4 regions of the Neorhizobium turbinariae genome follow, and region 2 is predicted to be linked to each of the others. Evidence: predicted binding sites of a transcription regulator. Region 2 holds the regulator's gene; each other region holds the start of a gene.
What was found. Region 2 encodes LexA, which represses DNA repair genes until DNA is damaged. Its sites were predicted from a motif close to TGTTCNNNNTGTGTTCNG; they were not measured.
Positions count from the first base shown of each region.

Region 1 (3,703 bases), on a different contig from region 2:
CGGCAGGACAAAGGTGGCAAGGCCGCCGCGGCCGCCCGAAAGAACCGGCAACCCGATTGCGACGAGGACGAGCACCAGCAGAACGGCAAGCCCGCCGCGCTTTGCGCCGAGGATGACGCCGGCCAGCATGACGCCGAGCGACTGAGCGGTGATCGGCACCGGGATGAAGCCCAGCATGATCGGCGGCACGAGGCCGAGTGCGACGATGATGGCTGCGAAAAGCGCTGCCAGAACGAGATCCCGTGTAGCCATGTTCAGCTCCCTTCGCCGAGTTTGCGGTTGTTCTGCCCGCGGATGCCGCGAGCGTCAATGGCGGCGGCAATCTCGTCGGCATGGCGCAGCGTCTGGATGATCAGCGGCACCGCGAGCGTTAGCGGTCGCTGTTTCAACCCGCGCGCGTGGTGGGCATCGCGGATCGCTTCGTACCGGGCCAGCACTTCCGGCACGAAACGCACCACGAGGCCGATGGCAAGACCAAGATCCGCCGCCTTGACCAGCCCGATGCGCTCGAGTGGGCGTGCGCCCGCGGTGATCGTGTCGATGAACTCGGCCGTGCTCGTGGTTGCCGTTATAGTTGCAGCGAGGACCGCAAGTGCCACCAGCCTCAGGAAAACAGCGAGCGCGTCCGCCGGGCCGTTCAGAAGCAGCGTGAAGACTGTGAGGATGGAGATGGAAAGCAGAATCACCCGCAACTGCTGCCATGTCCGCGCCACGCCGAAGCACATCGACGCGTGAATTGCGCCGGCAAGGAAAACAGCAGCCGCCAGCACCACCGGGGAAGCGGTCACGAAAAGCAGCAGGCTGAAGACGGCAAGGCCGCCAAGCTTGAGGCCCGGCGAAAGCCGGTGCAGCCAGGTGTCGCCTTGAACGTAAAGCGTCTTCATGCGGCGCAGAGCGTCCGGTACTGGTCGATGACAGCCGGCGGCTCGCCATCGGCCAGCAGCCGGCCTTCGTGGAACAGCAGGACGCGGTCGAAGCCGGCGATCAAATCCAGATCGTGGCTGATGACGAGGACGTTTTCTTCGAGCGAATGCACGGTCTTTTCCACCAGGGCCCGATTGCGCAGGTCGAGCTGGTTGGTCGGCTCGTCCATGATGAGGATTTCAGGTCGCGTCACCAGTACCGAGGCGAGCGCCGCGAGCTGCAGTTCGCCACCCGAAAGCTCATGAACGCGCCGGTCCGCCAGATGCTCGATCCCGAAACGAGCGAGCACGGCGTTCACTTCCGCCTGCTTTTCCTCCCGCGAGAGTTTCCGGCTGGTGAGCCCAAGCGCGATGTCTTCCTTGAGGATCGGCAGGACGATCTGGTTCTGCGGGTTCTGGAAGATGAAGCCCGCCGCCGAGCGCACCTGCTCCCCATCGCTTGCCGTATCGAAGCCGTTGACGGTGACGCGTCCGGCTGCGGGCGTGACAAGCCCGTTGATCATGCGGGCAAACGTTGTCTTGCCGGAGCCGTTAAGGCCGATGATGCCGATCCGCCGCTCGCTGAGCGTAAGGGTCAGCGGATGAAGAACGGTGCGTCCCTCGAACCGTGCTTCTGCCTGTTCAAAACGAATGTCCAAGGGCACCCCTCGCGTTCGCCGCCTCTATAGACCGTAACGACGGGGAGGGAAATGCAGAACTGAACGTGAACATTGCAACCTCGGCCTCGGCATTCTAGTCTTTCCTCCATGGCGATTCTCATTGCGAATGACCAGGCACGAAGGATCTTTCTGGAGCGACAGCAGCTGTCGGCGTCACCGACGCGGTCGCTGAACAAGCAGGCCCTGCTGCAGCTCATCGATGACCTCGGCTTTGTGCAGGTCGACAGCATCGCGACGGTGGAGCGCGCCCACCACATGATCTTGTTTTCGCGCAACCAGACCTATCGGCGCGAGCACCTGACGGCGCTGCTCGAGAAGGATCGCGAGCTTTTCGAGCACTGGACGCATGATGCCTCGATCATCCCGGCGCGCTTCTTCCGCTATTGGAAACACAGGTTTCGCCGCCGCGAGCCGATCATCGCCGAGCGCTGGCGCAAGTGGCACGGCGAAGGCTTCGATTCCGCCTTCGAGGATACGTTCCGCTACATTGCCGAAAACGGCGCGATCATGTCGCGTGAACTCAAGGCCGAAGAGCACAAGTCCGGCGGCTGGTGGAACTGGCACCCGAACAAGACAGCGCTCGAATATTACTGGCACACCGGCAAGCTGGCGATTGCCGGCCGCGAGAACTTCCAGAAGATCTACGACCTGACGGAGCGGGTGATCCAGCCGCAGCACCACGAGCCGGAAGTGAGCCACGAGGAGTTCATCGACTGGGCCTGTCGCAGTGCTCTGCGTCGTCTCGGCTTTGCCACCTCGGGCGAGCTCGCCGCCTTCTGGGATCTCGTCACGCCGGACGAGGCGAAGGACTGGGTGAAGGCGCATCGCGACGAACTGGCGGAAGTGCTGATCGAGACTGCCGACGGCAGTCGTCCTCGCGCTTCGTTCGCGCTCGCCGGTTTTCCGGAAGCCCTTGGCGATGTGCCGGAGCCGCCGGCGCGGGTGCGTGTCCTCAGCCCCTTCGACCCGCTGTTGCGCAATCGCGACCGCGCCGAGCGCCTGTTCAACTTCTCCTATCGCATCGAGGTCTTCGTGCCGGAGCCGAAGCGGCAATATGGATATTACGTCTTTCCGCTCATGGAAGGTGCGCGGATGATCGGCCGCATCGACATGAAGGCCGACCGCAAGGCAGGCAGCCTCAATGTGAGGAAGCTGTGGCTGGAAAAGGGCGTGCGCCCCTCCGCCGGGCGCCTGGAGAAGCTCGACGCAGAACTCTTGCGTGTGGGGCGCTTCGCCGGCGTCGATAAGGTCACCTATCTGAGCGGTTGGCGAGACACCTGATCAGGCTCGCCAGCGCAGGAAGACGGTGGCGAGCGGCGGCAGGTTCAGCGAGATCGACTGACCGCGGCCATGGCACGGGATGTCTTCCGTCCACGCTTCCGTCTGGCCGAAATTCGACCCGCCATAGATCCCGGCATCAGTGTTGAGGACAACCTCCCAGCGGCCTTTTTCGGGAACGCCCAGGCGATAGTCATGGCGCGGCATCGGCGTCATGTTCGACATGATCAGCATGCGCGTCGAGCCATCCTGCGAGGAGCGCAGCATGCCGTAGACCGAGCTTTCCGCATCGTCGGAAACCGCCCATTCGAACCCTTCCGGATGGAGATCGCTGAACTGCAGTGCCGGCTCCTTTGCATAAAGCGCGTTGAGATCGCTGATCAGGCGCTGCACGCCCGCATGGTCCGGCCGGTCAAGCAGGTCCCACACAACGGAGCCGTCGTGATTCCATTCGGTGTCCTGCGCCACTTCGCCGCCCATGAACAGCAGCTTCTTGCCCGGGTGCCCCCACATGAAGCCGTAATAGGCGCGCAGGTTCGCCATCTTCTGCCAGTGGTCGCCCGGCATCTTGCCGAGCAGCGACCCTTTGCCGTGGACCACTTCGTCGTGGGAGAGCGGCAGGATGAAGCGTTCCGAATAGGCGTAGATCATGCCGAAGGTCATGCCGCCATGGTGGTATTTGCGGTAGATCGGGTCGTCGGACATGTAATGCAGCGTGTCGTGCATCCAGCCCATGTTCCACTTGAAATCAAAGCCGAGCCCGCCGTTCTCGACCTTGTCGGTCACGCCCGGCCAGGCGGTCGACTCTTCCGCCGCGGTGAAGGCATGCGGGCAGCGGTCGTG
Region 1 is NZ_JALPRY010000012.1:206,281-209,983, reverse strand. It holds gene M0654_RS11755 (biotin transporter BioY) at 1-252, opposite strand, end outside; gene M0654_RS11750 (energy-coupling factor transporter transmembrane component T family protein) at 255-884, opposite strand; gene M0654_RS11745 (energy-coupling factor ABC transporter ATP-binding protein) at 881-1,561, opposite strand; gene M0654_RS11740 (winged helix-turn-helix domain-containing protein) at 1,670-2,863, shown strand; gene glgB (1,4-alpha-glucan branching protein GlgB) at 2,864-3,703, opposite strand, start outside.
Region 1: the regulator LexA is predicted to act here: its motif matches at 1,616-1,633, upstream of M0654_RS11745 (energy-coupling factor ABC transporter ATP-binding protein).

Region 2 (3,703 bases):
TCTGGCGGCTGAGAAACGCGGGAATCTGCAGGATGTCGACAGTCTTCGCGACGAGGCCGCACTGCTCTTCGGTGTGGATGTCCGTCAGAACCGGAAATCCGAACTCCTTCTTGAGATCTTCGAAGATCTCCATGGCAGGCTCAAGCCCGATGCCGCGCTTGCCGGAGATGGAGGTGCGGTTCGCCTTGTCGAAGGACGACTTGTAGACCAGCCCGATGCCAAGTTCGGCGCAGAGCTCCTTGAGCGTGCCGGCAATGTCGAAGGCGTGCTCGCGTGTTTCCATCTGGCAGGGGCCGGCGATCAGCGAAAGCCTTGCATCCTGAGCGAAGACAACCTGGCCCGCGCCTTCACCAACGAGCACACGAGAATTGGCCGCAACTTCCATGATCTATTCCTCAAACCCGAACAGAACGCCCTGACCGGGCGCTGCCGAAACAAGCACCCGGCCCTCTCGGCGGATGAATGCGACGTCATTAGCAGCAAGGGTAATCTCTGTCACGGCAAGATCGGTAGTCTTGAAGATCACGGCGCAGCCCTGCAGCCCTTCCCCGCCAGCTTGAGGTGGAAGAAGGAAATGCAGCCCCAGGTCATCGTCGGACATCACCCGTGTACGGACGCCGTTCGCTGCCACGAAACCGGCGCCCAACTCATCCTGCTCATGCTCGAACACCTGCGCCAATAGCGGCACGGCCGCATCGGGCTGTGATGCACCCAGGATGATCTCGCTGATGCCGATCACCGCGTTCGCATGGCTCAGCAGTTCCTCCCGCCCCGAAGGCAGTGGATTCAATCTCTGACAGGAGAACAGAAAGAAATTGGGTGACTGCGAGTCGGCCGCAAAGGCGAGACGAAAGCGTGCCTCCGATTCCGTGCCATCCGGAAGCTTCATCGGCCGGGCGAACTCCAGCATCTCGCCGCCGGATATGCCCTGCGCCGTGAAAGCGGTATGATCCGCCTGCGCATCATCGGTGGCGAGCACGATGGCTGAAAGCCCCTCCCGATGCCTCGTGCGACAGAAGGCAAGATTGCGCTCGGTGAACACATTGCCACGCTTCGCAGCCGCTGCGGCCTGACGACGATTGGCGAATGCGAGCGGCTCCAGATAACTCCCATCCCGCAGGAAAACACAGGCGTTGGCGGTGCCAAATGGGTGCAGCGCATCGGGTGCAACCGTGAACCCAAGGTCACCAAGGCGCGCCCGCGTCACTGCCAGATCCTTCACCGGTAGGACCAGATGATCGATTGCTCTTGCGTTCACGTCATACCCCCGAGCCAGAACCGGCCTTTTAAATTGGCAACCGCGACGCCAGCAGCAAGTGCTCTCACGGCCAGATCACCGGCTCCTGATCAACAAAAATGCATATGACTTCACGGATATTTAGCCACTTGCGGAACACATACTGAACAGATAGTGTCTGTTCTGGATTTGTTTCCGACTCTTGGGGTGCTGACATGCTGACGCGCAAACAACAGGAATTGCTGCTTTTCATTCACGAACGAATGAAGGAGTCAGGCGTACCGCCATCTTTCGACGAGATGAAGGACGCACTTGATCTCGCATCGAAGTCTGGCATCCACCGGTTGATCACAGCGCTTGAGGAACGCGGCTTCATTCGCCGGCTTCCAAACCGCGCCCGGGCCCTGGAAGTCATCAAGCTCCCTGAGGCCTACTCCCCCAGCATGCAGCCCCGCCGCGGTTTCTCGCCGAGTGTGATCGAAGGCAGCCTTGGTAAACCGTCAGCGTCTACCGCGTCCGCCAAACCTGCACCCGCCGCGGCCGACAATTCCAATTCGGCGACTGTCCCCGTCATGGGACGCATCGCGGCCGGCGTGCCGATTTCGGCGATCCAGAACAACACCCACGATATTACCGTACCAGCCGAGATGCTCGGTGCGGGCGAGCATTACGCGCTTGAGGTCAAGGGCGACTCGATGATCGAGGCCGGCATTCTCGATGGCGATACGGTGGTGATCCGCAACGGCAGCACCGCCAATCCGGGCGACATTATCGTGGCGCTTGTTGATGATGAAGAAGCAACGTTGAAGCGCTTCCGTCGTCGCGGCGGCTCGATCGCGCTGGAGGCTGCCAACCCGGCTTACGAAACCCGCATCTTCCCGCCGGACCGGGTCAAGATTCAGGGCAAGCTCGTCGGCCTTATTCGCCGCTACCACTGAGAAGAGCCCGAAGCGGCGCCGGCAGCTCCGCGCTGAAACTTTTGCTCCGCCAGTCGTAATGGCGGTGCCGGTTCCAAGAGCGACTGAGCCCGACCATGGCAGCACTTGCTGTCCAAAGATCGCGTTGCTTCGCGCGGTTGAAGTTGATCTCAAGCGCCCCTGCCTTTCGAAGCGTTTGCCCGCTGATCATCAGCGCGCCGGAGCGACACTCGTGGAAGCGGGCGCTTGGAGCTATGACGATGTCGGAGGCATCACACGCCGCGCCTGCGAAACGTCCATCCTCGACCACCGCGACCGTCACGCTCCCATCGGTTTTGGCCGCACACCACGCCTTGGAGACACAGCTGAACCCGCCTTCCGGTGCTGATCGCATCGCAGAGCGGGCCGCCTCCACTTCCTGTTCCGTCAGCGCCCGCCGCTCACGAGACGGTTCAGTAGGCCTATTATTGTCGCCGCCCGGAGACAGGCTGGTCTTCACATCCGGCTTCAAAGGCTGCGACAGCGTCAGCGCTCTCGTCCACTGGCCAAAGATAAAGTCGGGTGGACGGGCACGATTGGTCGCTACTTGCTGGCCACGGGTTAGCGCCACCAGCGTCCCATCCTCGGAGATCAGAAGATCCGGCAGCCGTTTTGCCCGTTCCTGCCAGGACAAGATGACCGCCAGCATAAGAAGCGGCAGCCCGAGAAGCCGCAGCCGCGTGCGCAGGAGCACGAGCAACAACAATCCGGCGGTAGCGACAGCAAGAAACCACGGATGCTGCCGCCCAAGAGGAACATCGCCGCCCCAGTCGGCAACATGTTTGGCAACGGCGATGACCGCTTCAAGACCATAACCCATCACCGTCAGGAAGGGCCATTCAAGCCCGAACGGCATCAGCAGCATGCCGATCAGGCCTGCCGGCATTACCACGAAGGAAATGATCGGCATCGCCGCGAGGTTGGCAGCAAGGCCGTATGTCGCGAGACGATGAAAGTGTTCAATGGAATAGATCGAGGTGGACAACCCGCCGATGAGAGACGTCACGAAGATGCCGGAGAGGAAGGTCAGTCCCGCAAGCAAAGGCGTCATCAGCGGGTGACGCAGCAGAAAGTGCTCGGCATCCTTGCCCTCGCGGCGCCGCTTCCAGAGCGCGTAACCGGCAACCAGCGCCGCCGTCGCGGCAAACGACATCTGGAAGCTCGGGCCCAGGATCTCGGACGGCGTAAGTGCCATGATGACAAGTGCGGAGATCGCAACATTGCGCATGCTGATGGCGGGCCGGTCCAGGAGCGCGGCGACCAGCATCACCGCCATCATGATGTAGGCTCGTTGCGCCGACACCCCAAAGCCGGAGATCAGGTAGTAGGCGGTCGCCATGGCGAGAGCGCCGACGGCTGCGATCTTCTTGATTGCGTGACGCTGGGCAAATCCTGTGAAGACCGACAGCACGCTGCGCACGCCGATAAAGAAGATACCGGCGGCAAGCGCCATGTTGAGGCCCGAGATCGCCACGATATGCGCCAGCCCCGAAAGACGTAGCGCCTCGAC
Region 2 is NZ_JALPRY010000001.1:354,336-358,038, reverse strand. It holds gene kdsA (3-deoxy-8-phosphooctulonate synthase) at 1-385, opposite strand, end outside; gene M0654_RS01640 (VOC family protein) at 389-1,258, opposite strand; gene lexA (transcriptional repressor LexA) at 1,453-2,175, shown strand; gene M0654_RS01630 (ComEC/Rec2 family competence protein) at 2,156-3,703, opposite strand, start outside.

Region 3 (3,703 bases), on a different contig from region 2:
CCGATCCAGAGCAACTGGTGTTCCGGTGGGTTGAGCGCAATGGCCCGCCTGTGGCGGAACCGGCCCGCAAGGGATTTGGGTCACGGATGATCAAGATGGCATTCGCCAAGAGCGTCGGCGGCGATGTCGCCTGGCACTTCAAGCCGGGAGGGGTAGAATGCGAGATCCGTGTCCCGTATGCGGCGCTCTCGATGAGCGGCGGAGATCACGAGGTGCGGAAGCGCGACAATCAGGCAGATACTCCCGCCAGCAGCCCCAAACGCGCTTCTGGCGGAAGAAGCTGATCACGCTGATCCGTTAGCGGCCTTGACCTGCACCGGTTTTGGCTGCTGTTTCAACCTGATACGCAGAGGTCGCCCCTCTACATGATCGACGTCGAAGGCATTCGTCTTCTTGACCAGGTCGCTCAGTTTCTTGAACCCGAAGGTTCGCGGGTCGAAGTCTGACGCCATGTTCCCCAGTTGACTTCCAACAGGGCCCAAAGACACCCATCCATCTTCCGTTTCCATCTGGGCGATCACTTTCCTGATGATACGCGTGGCGGCACTCAGTGGCTGAAGTGGCGGTGCGGGTGGGGCAGCATCTGCCCCCTCTACCGTTTGATGCGGTATGAGGTTTCCTGTGTAGATGAAGCGCCGGCAGGCCTGGCGGAAGCTCTCCAGCGTCTTCTGTTCGCCAAAACCGAACACATCCACGCCTTGTTCGCGGATACGGGAAGCAAGGCGGGTGAAATCGCTATCGGAGGAGACGAGGCAAAAGCCGTCGAACCGACCGCTATGCAACAGATCCATCGCGTCGATCACGAGCGTGATGTCCGAGGCATTCTTGCCCGTCGTATAGGCAAACTGTTGCTGAGGGATAATCGCATGCCGCGCCAACACGTCGATCCATGGTCTGGAGCGGCTGCTGGTAAAGTCGCCATAGATGCGCCTGACACTCGCCTCGCCGATCTTGGCAATCTCGTCGAACAGCCCGTCGACAATCCGGGCCGATGCGTTCTCCGCATCGATGAGCACCGCAAGACGTGGCGGACGTGGCTGTGGCATGCAGCAAGCTCCGGAGCGACATAGTCGTGTGCGAAGATGGATGAGGTTACCCCCGGTTGCAATCGGTGGGCGGCGACATTTTCCGGTCGCGGTTGATAGTCATTGATGTTCCGTATCTGTTCCATTAGGTAGCGATTGAACAGCAAGACCTTGGCAACGCGGATGAAGAGGACAGGCAGGTTTGATGGGCGCGGTGCCTGACCAGAACGACGCGCGGCCGATCCGGAAGATCATCCATGTAGACATGGATGCCTTTTATGCCTCCGTCGAACAGCGCGATAATCCTGAACTCCGAGGCAAGCCGGTCGCCGTCGGCCATGGGCAGGCTCGTGGCGTCGTGGCTGCTGCAAGTTATGAGGCTCGCAGGTTTGGCATCCATTCGGCCATGGCCTCCGTTACGGCAATGCGGAAGTGCCCGGACCTCATCTTCGTGCGGCCGCGGTTTGACGTCTACAAGGCGGTGTCGCTGCAGATCCGGGAGATCTTTTTGGAATATACGCCGTTGATAGAACCCTTATCGCTCGATGAGGCCTATCTCGACGTGACGGAAAACCTGAAGGGCATGCAGGTCGCTACGGAGATCGCGCAGGAAATCAGGGCAAAGATCAAGCAGGTCACCGGCCTCAACGCCTCTGCCGGGATCTCTTACTGCAAATTCCTGGCGAAGATGGCGAGCGACCTCAACAAACCGAACGGCCAGGCGGTGATCACGCCAAAGTACGGGCCGGCTTTCATGGAGGCCCTTCCGATCAAGAAGTTTCACGGCGTCGGCCCAGCGACAGCCGAAAAGATGCACCGGCTCGGCATCAAGACCGGCGCCGACCTCAAGTCGAAGTCGCTCGACTTCCTGGTCCAGCACTTCGGCAAATCCGGTCCCTACTTCTACGGACTGTCGCGGGGGATCGATGAGCGGCAGGTGCGGCCAGACCGGGTGCGGAAGTCCGTGGGTGCTGAGGACACGTTCTCGCAGGACATCCATAGCCTGGAAGCGGCGGAAACCGAGGTCATACCGCTGATCGACAAGGTCTGGCGCTATTGCGAGGCAAACGACATACGGCCGCGAACTGTAACGGTGAAGATCAAGTATGCGGACTTCCGGCAGGTGACGCGGAGCCGATCAACCGCTACGCCGATCGAGTCGGCCAAAATGATCCGCGAGATCTGCAACACGATCCTCGCAGGCGAGTTTCTAAGCGACAAGGGCGTGCGGCTGCTTGGCGTCACCCTCTCCTCGCTTGAACGGCGGAACGCAACGGTGACGGAACAGCAGTTCGACCTTGGCCTCTAGTTCTGCTCCGCCAGAGCGATCAGCTTCGCCGCAAGTCAAGATGGGTCGTGACGATGGACTTGCCGGACGACGGATGACGATCGATCGTGCGGATGCGCAAGCCATTGTTTCCAACCTTCTGGATGGTCATGGTCGCCTTCCGGTCACCATACATCTCGTTCGCCCAGGTGACGTTGAGATTGATCGTGTTACCCTTCCGGCTGCCCGAGAGAGTGGAAGGCTTGCCTGATACACCGACATAGGTGCCGGAATAGGAGTTGCCGGACGTCTTGACCTTGGCATTGAAGCCGCGCGTCACGACAACAAGCGCACGGCAAGAACCGTCCATCGAGAAACTCGAAGCTTGTGCGTCCGACTTCATGTTGCAGGTCACGCTGACATTCTCGCCGCCGAGCTTTCGAAGAACCTTGCCTCCGCCCGTCCAGTTGCCTTCGATGGACCTCAGGAAGTCTTCTTCGGCCGCATATGCGTTGCCGGATAACATTGCGGCCGACGCCAGCACCGCAGCAAACAGCACTTTCATGATCCGATCTCCTTGTTTTCGGGAAGAAGAACTATCGACCGCCGATGACGTTCCCGACATGCGCGCTCCGTGCAAGGAGATGAAGACGCCGCAGGCGTCTCCATCTGATCACGGCTCAAAGGGCCATGGCGGTGGTTTCCATCCAGGCGCGGTGACGCTCTTCGTCCTGGTGGGCCTTTTCGAAAAAGGCCTTGGAGGCCGGGATGGCATCAGGATGGCGCGCCGCACGTTCATACGCGGTGACCGTGTCGTCCTCATTGGTCTTCATGGCCTTGAGGATTGCAGCGTCGCCGAGCAGGTCGGCGAGGGCGATCTTGCCGGTGGTCAGCATCTGCTTCATGTCACCTTCTGTCGGCGCTTCAATGCCAAGCTCACGCGCCATCTCGTTGAGCACCACGAGGTGCTGGAGATGATCCTGCTTGAACGTGGCGATTTGGGCAGAGAGGCTGCTATCGTTCAGCCGCTCGATGCAGGAGTCGTAAGCGGCGATTGCATCGTGCTCGAGATAGATCAGGTCCTTCACCAGACCCTTGATGTCGGATTCGTTTCCTACCATCGTTACCATTGATGTCTCCTCGTTGTTGAGGGTGGTCAACACGAAGAGCTCTGACTTGTTCCGTGTGTGTGGCTACCGCACCTTCCTGCGTTTGGTGGCTTTGTCGGAGATTTCGATCCAGGTGGGGGCATGGTCGCTGGTATGGTCCCAGCCGCGAACCTCCCGATCAACGCCTGCGGCCGACAATCGCGCGGCAATGTCTGCGCTAAGCAGGAAATGGTCGATCCTCAGCCCGGCGTCCCGTGCGAAGGCATTCCGGAAATAGTCCCAGAACGTGTAGATGCGCTCGT
Region 3 is NZ_JALPRY010000007.1:78,380-82,082, reverse strand. It holds gene M0654_RS05465 (sensor histidine kinase) at 1-284, shown strand, start outside; gene M0654_RS05460 (NYN domain-containing protein) at 285-1,046, opposite strand; gene dinB (DNA polymerase IV) at 1,231-2,334, shown strand; gene M0654_RS05450 (hypothetical protein) at 2,354-2,857, opposite strand; gene M0654_RS05445 (DUF2383 domain-containing protein) at 2,973-3,422, opposite strand; gene xth (exodeoxyribonuclease III) at 3,486-3,703, opposite strand, start outside.
Region 3: the regulator LexA is predicted to act here: its motif matches at 1,153-1,170, upstream of dinB (DNA polymerase IV).

Region 4 (3,703 bases), on a different contig from region 2:
GGCTATCGGGTGCTCGCCATGCGCTATCGCACCAGGCGCGGTGAAATCGACCTGATCATCAGGAAGGGTGACCTTATTGCTTTCGTCGAGGTCAAGGCCCGCAAGCACGAGGGGGCGGCACTCGATGCCGTCTCCTATGGTGCGCAGCACCGCATCCGGGCGGCAAGCGAGGTCTGGCTTTCCAGGCGCCGGGACGGCGGGCGCCTGTCGTACCGCTACGATGTGGTCGCAGTGCTGCCGGGCCGTCTGCCTCGGCATTTTCCCGACGCCTTCTAGGCTGCCTCGGTCACGGAGGTCTCGCAGCCTGTTTGGGTTGCCTTTGGTGGCGGCTCATCCTACATCAGGCGAGCCAAATTCAGGGGGCTCATGTCATGGCGAAAATCCGCAAGGTCGCATTCCAGATGGACCACATCTCCGGCATCAAGATTGCCGGTGACTCCACCTTCGCCATGGCGCTCGAGGCGCAGTCGCGCGGCTACGAGCTGTTCCACTACACGCCGGACCGGCTGACCATGCGCGACGGCAAGATATTCGCGGCGCTTGAGCCGCTGCAGGTTCGCGACATCAAGGGTGACCACTTCACGCTCGGCGAAAAGGAGCGCGTTGATCTGTCGACCATGGACGTGGTGCATCTGCGCCAGGATCCGCCCTTCGACATGGGCTACATCACCTCGACGCATCTGCTGGAGCGCATCCACCCGAAGACACTGGTGGTGAACGACCCCGCCTGGGTGCGCAATTCACCGGAAAAGATCTTCGTGACCGAGTTCGCGGACCTGATGCCGCCGACATTGATCTCGCGCGATGCCGCCGAGATTGCCCGTTTCCGCCATGAACTCGGTGACATCATCCTGAAGCCGCTCTACGGCAACGGTGGGGCCGGCGTGTTCCATTCCGCCCGTGATGACCGCAACTTCACCTCGCTGCTTGAGATGTTTGCGCAGATGTATCGCGGCGAACCCTATATCGCGCAGGCCTATCTCCCGGCGGTGCGCCAGGGCGACAAGCGCATCCTGCTTGTCGACGGCGAGCCGGTGGGCGCGATCAACCGAGTGCCGGCCGAAACCGACAGCCGCTCCAACATGCATGTCGGCGGGCGCGCCGAGCCGACCGAACTCACGACGCGCGAAAAGGAAATCTGCGCCCGGATCGGGCCGGCACTGCGCGAGCGCGGCTTCATCTTCGTCGGCATAGACGTGATCGGAGACTACATGACGGAGATCAACGTCACCTCTCCGACCGGCATTCGTGAAGTGAAGAAGTTCGGCGGTGCCGACGTGGCCAGCCTGCTCTGGGACGCGATCGACGCCAAGCGCGCCGGCTGACGCGTTCGCACCTGTTCTCCGGTTGCAACCGGCTGCGCGTTTTGCGTGCAAAATCGTGGCCGATGTTCATGCAATGTTCTTGAACTGGAAGTTCTTCTGTGCCAGATTGTCGTCGCTGGCACGGAAAGCGACCCACGCCGACGTTCCGGACATGATGTTTGGGAGCGGGAAGCATGGTAGCGCGTGTGAGCACGGTGGCATTCCAGGGCATTGAGGGCGTTCCCGTCGATGTCCAGGTCATGGTCGGGCCCGGCAAGATGGGCATGCATATCGTGGGCCTGCCGGACAAGGCGGTGGCGGAAAGCCGCGAGCGGGTCCAGGCGGCCCTTCATGCCTCGGGGCTTGCGATGCCGCCCAAGAAGGTCACCGTCAATCTCGCGCCCGCAGATCTGCCGAAAGAGGGCTCGCACTTCGACTTCCCCATCGCGCTTGGTTTGATGGCGGCGCTCGGTGCCATACCGGGTGATGCCGTTGCCGATTATGTCGTTTTGGGCGAGCTGAACCTTGATGGCACGCTGGCACCTGTGGCGGGCGCCTTGCCGGCGGCGATCGGCGCCAACGCGCTGGGCAAGGGCCTGATCTGCCCGGCCGACAGCGGGGCGGAAGCCGCCTGGGCGGGAGCCGATATCGACATCATCGCGCCGCGCAGCCTGATTGCGCTCGCCAACCATTTTCGCGGCACCCAGGTCATCTCGCGGCCACAGCCCGCGGTACGCGCCCTGCCGTCCAACCTGCCGGACCTCGTGGATATCAAGGGACAGGAAAGCGCCAAGCGGGCGCTGGAAGTCGCGGCGGCTGGTGGGCACAACCTGTTGATGGTCGGGCCTCCAGGGTCAGGGAAATCCATGCTCGCGGCGCGCCTGCCGTCGATCCTGCCGCCGCTTTCGGCCTCCGAGCTTCTCGAGGTGTCGATGATCCACTCGATCGCTGGTCAGCTCTCGGGCGGCAAGCTGTCGGATCGCCGCCCCTACCGTACGCCGCATCATTCGGCGACCATGGCGGCGCTGATCGGCGGCGGGCTGCGTGCAAAGCCGGGCGAGACCTCGCTTGCCCATCACGGCGTGTTGTTTCTCGACGAGTTCCCCGAGTTCTCGCCGCAGGTGCTCGACGCGCTGCGCCAGCCGCTGGAAAGCGGCGAATGCATCATTGCCCGCGCCAACCACCGCGTCACCTATCCGGCCAACATCCAACTCGTCGCAGCCATGAACCCCTGCAAATGCGGCATGGCAGGCGAACCGGGCCATAGCTGTGCACGCGGGCCAAGATGCGCTGCCGACTACCAGGCGCGCATATCCGGTCCGCTGATGGATCGCATCGACATCCGCATCGATGTGCCGGCGGTTTCGGCGGCCGATCTCATTCGGCCGGCGCCTGCGGAGCGAAGTGCGGATGTGGCGCGTCGGGTTGCGGCGGCACGCGAGCGGCAAAGGGAGCGGTTCGAGAATGCGGGCGCCCTGGGCGTATCAACGAACGCGCGGTGCTCGACAGCGCTGATCGAAACGATCGCCGAGCCGGATGCGGGCGGGCTGCAGTTGCTGCGTGATGCAGCAGAAAAGATGAAGTTTTCGGCCCGCGGCTATCATCGGGTGCTGAAGGTGGCGCGCACGCTTGCCGACCTTGATGATCGTGACACCGTCGGCCGCATCCACATCGCCGAGGCCATTTCCTACCGGATGGCAGGGGAGCGGCTCGCCATGGCGACGGCGTGAGGAGGCCCGGCATCGCGGGCCTCGCATCGCGGTAAGTGCGGACATGATCCTCGGGAAGGATCATGTCCGCCAGTAGGCGAGATTAGTTGCCGAGGCCTTCGAAGAGCGCCGTCGACAGGTAACGTTCGGCGAAGGAGGGGATGATCACGACAATGTTCTTGCCGGCATTTTCCTCGCGGCTGCCGACGCGGATTGCCGCCGCCAGCGCGGCCCCGGAAGAAATGCCGACCGGCACGCCTTCGAGCTTGGCAACGAGCCGCGCGGTTTCCATCGCGTCGGCGCTGTTGATGGTGACGACTTCGTCATAAACGTCCGTGTCGAGGATTTTCGGTGCGAAGCCGGCACCAATGCCCTGGATCTTGTGCGGACCCGGCTGGCCGCCTGACAGAACCGGGGACTCTTCCGGCTCGACGGCAATGACCTTCACGCCGGGCTTGCGGCTCTTGAGAACCTGGCCTGCGCCGGTGATCGTGCCGCCGGTGCCGATGCCGGAAACGAAGATGTCGACTTCGCCATTGGTGTCGTTCCAGATCTCCTCGGCCGTCGTCTTGCGGTGGATTTCCGGGTTGGCCGGGTTTTCGAATTGCTGCGGAATGATGGCGTCCGACAGACTTGCGGCGAGTTCTTCCGCCTTGGCGATGGCGCCCTTCATGCCTTTGGGGCCTTCGG
Region 4 is NZ_JALPRY010000010.1:351,012-354,714, reverse strand. It holds gene M0654_RS10335 (YraN family protein) at 1-276, shown strand, start outside; gene gshB (glutathione synthase) at 372-1,325, shown strand; gene M0654_RS10325 (YifB family Mg chelatase-like AAA ATPase) at 1,499-3,034, shown strand; gene cysK (cysteine synthase A) at 3,117-3,703, opposite strand, start outside.
Region 4: the regulator LexA is predicted to act here: its motif matches at 1,389-1,406, upstream of M0654_RS10325 (YifB family Mg chelatase-like AAA ATPase).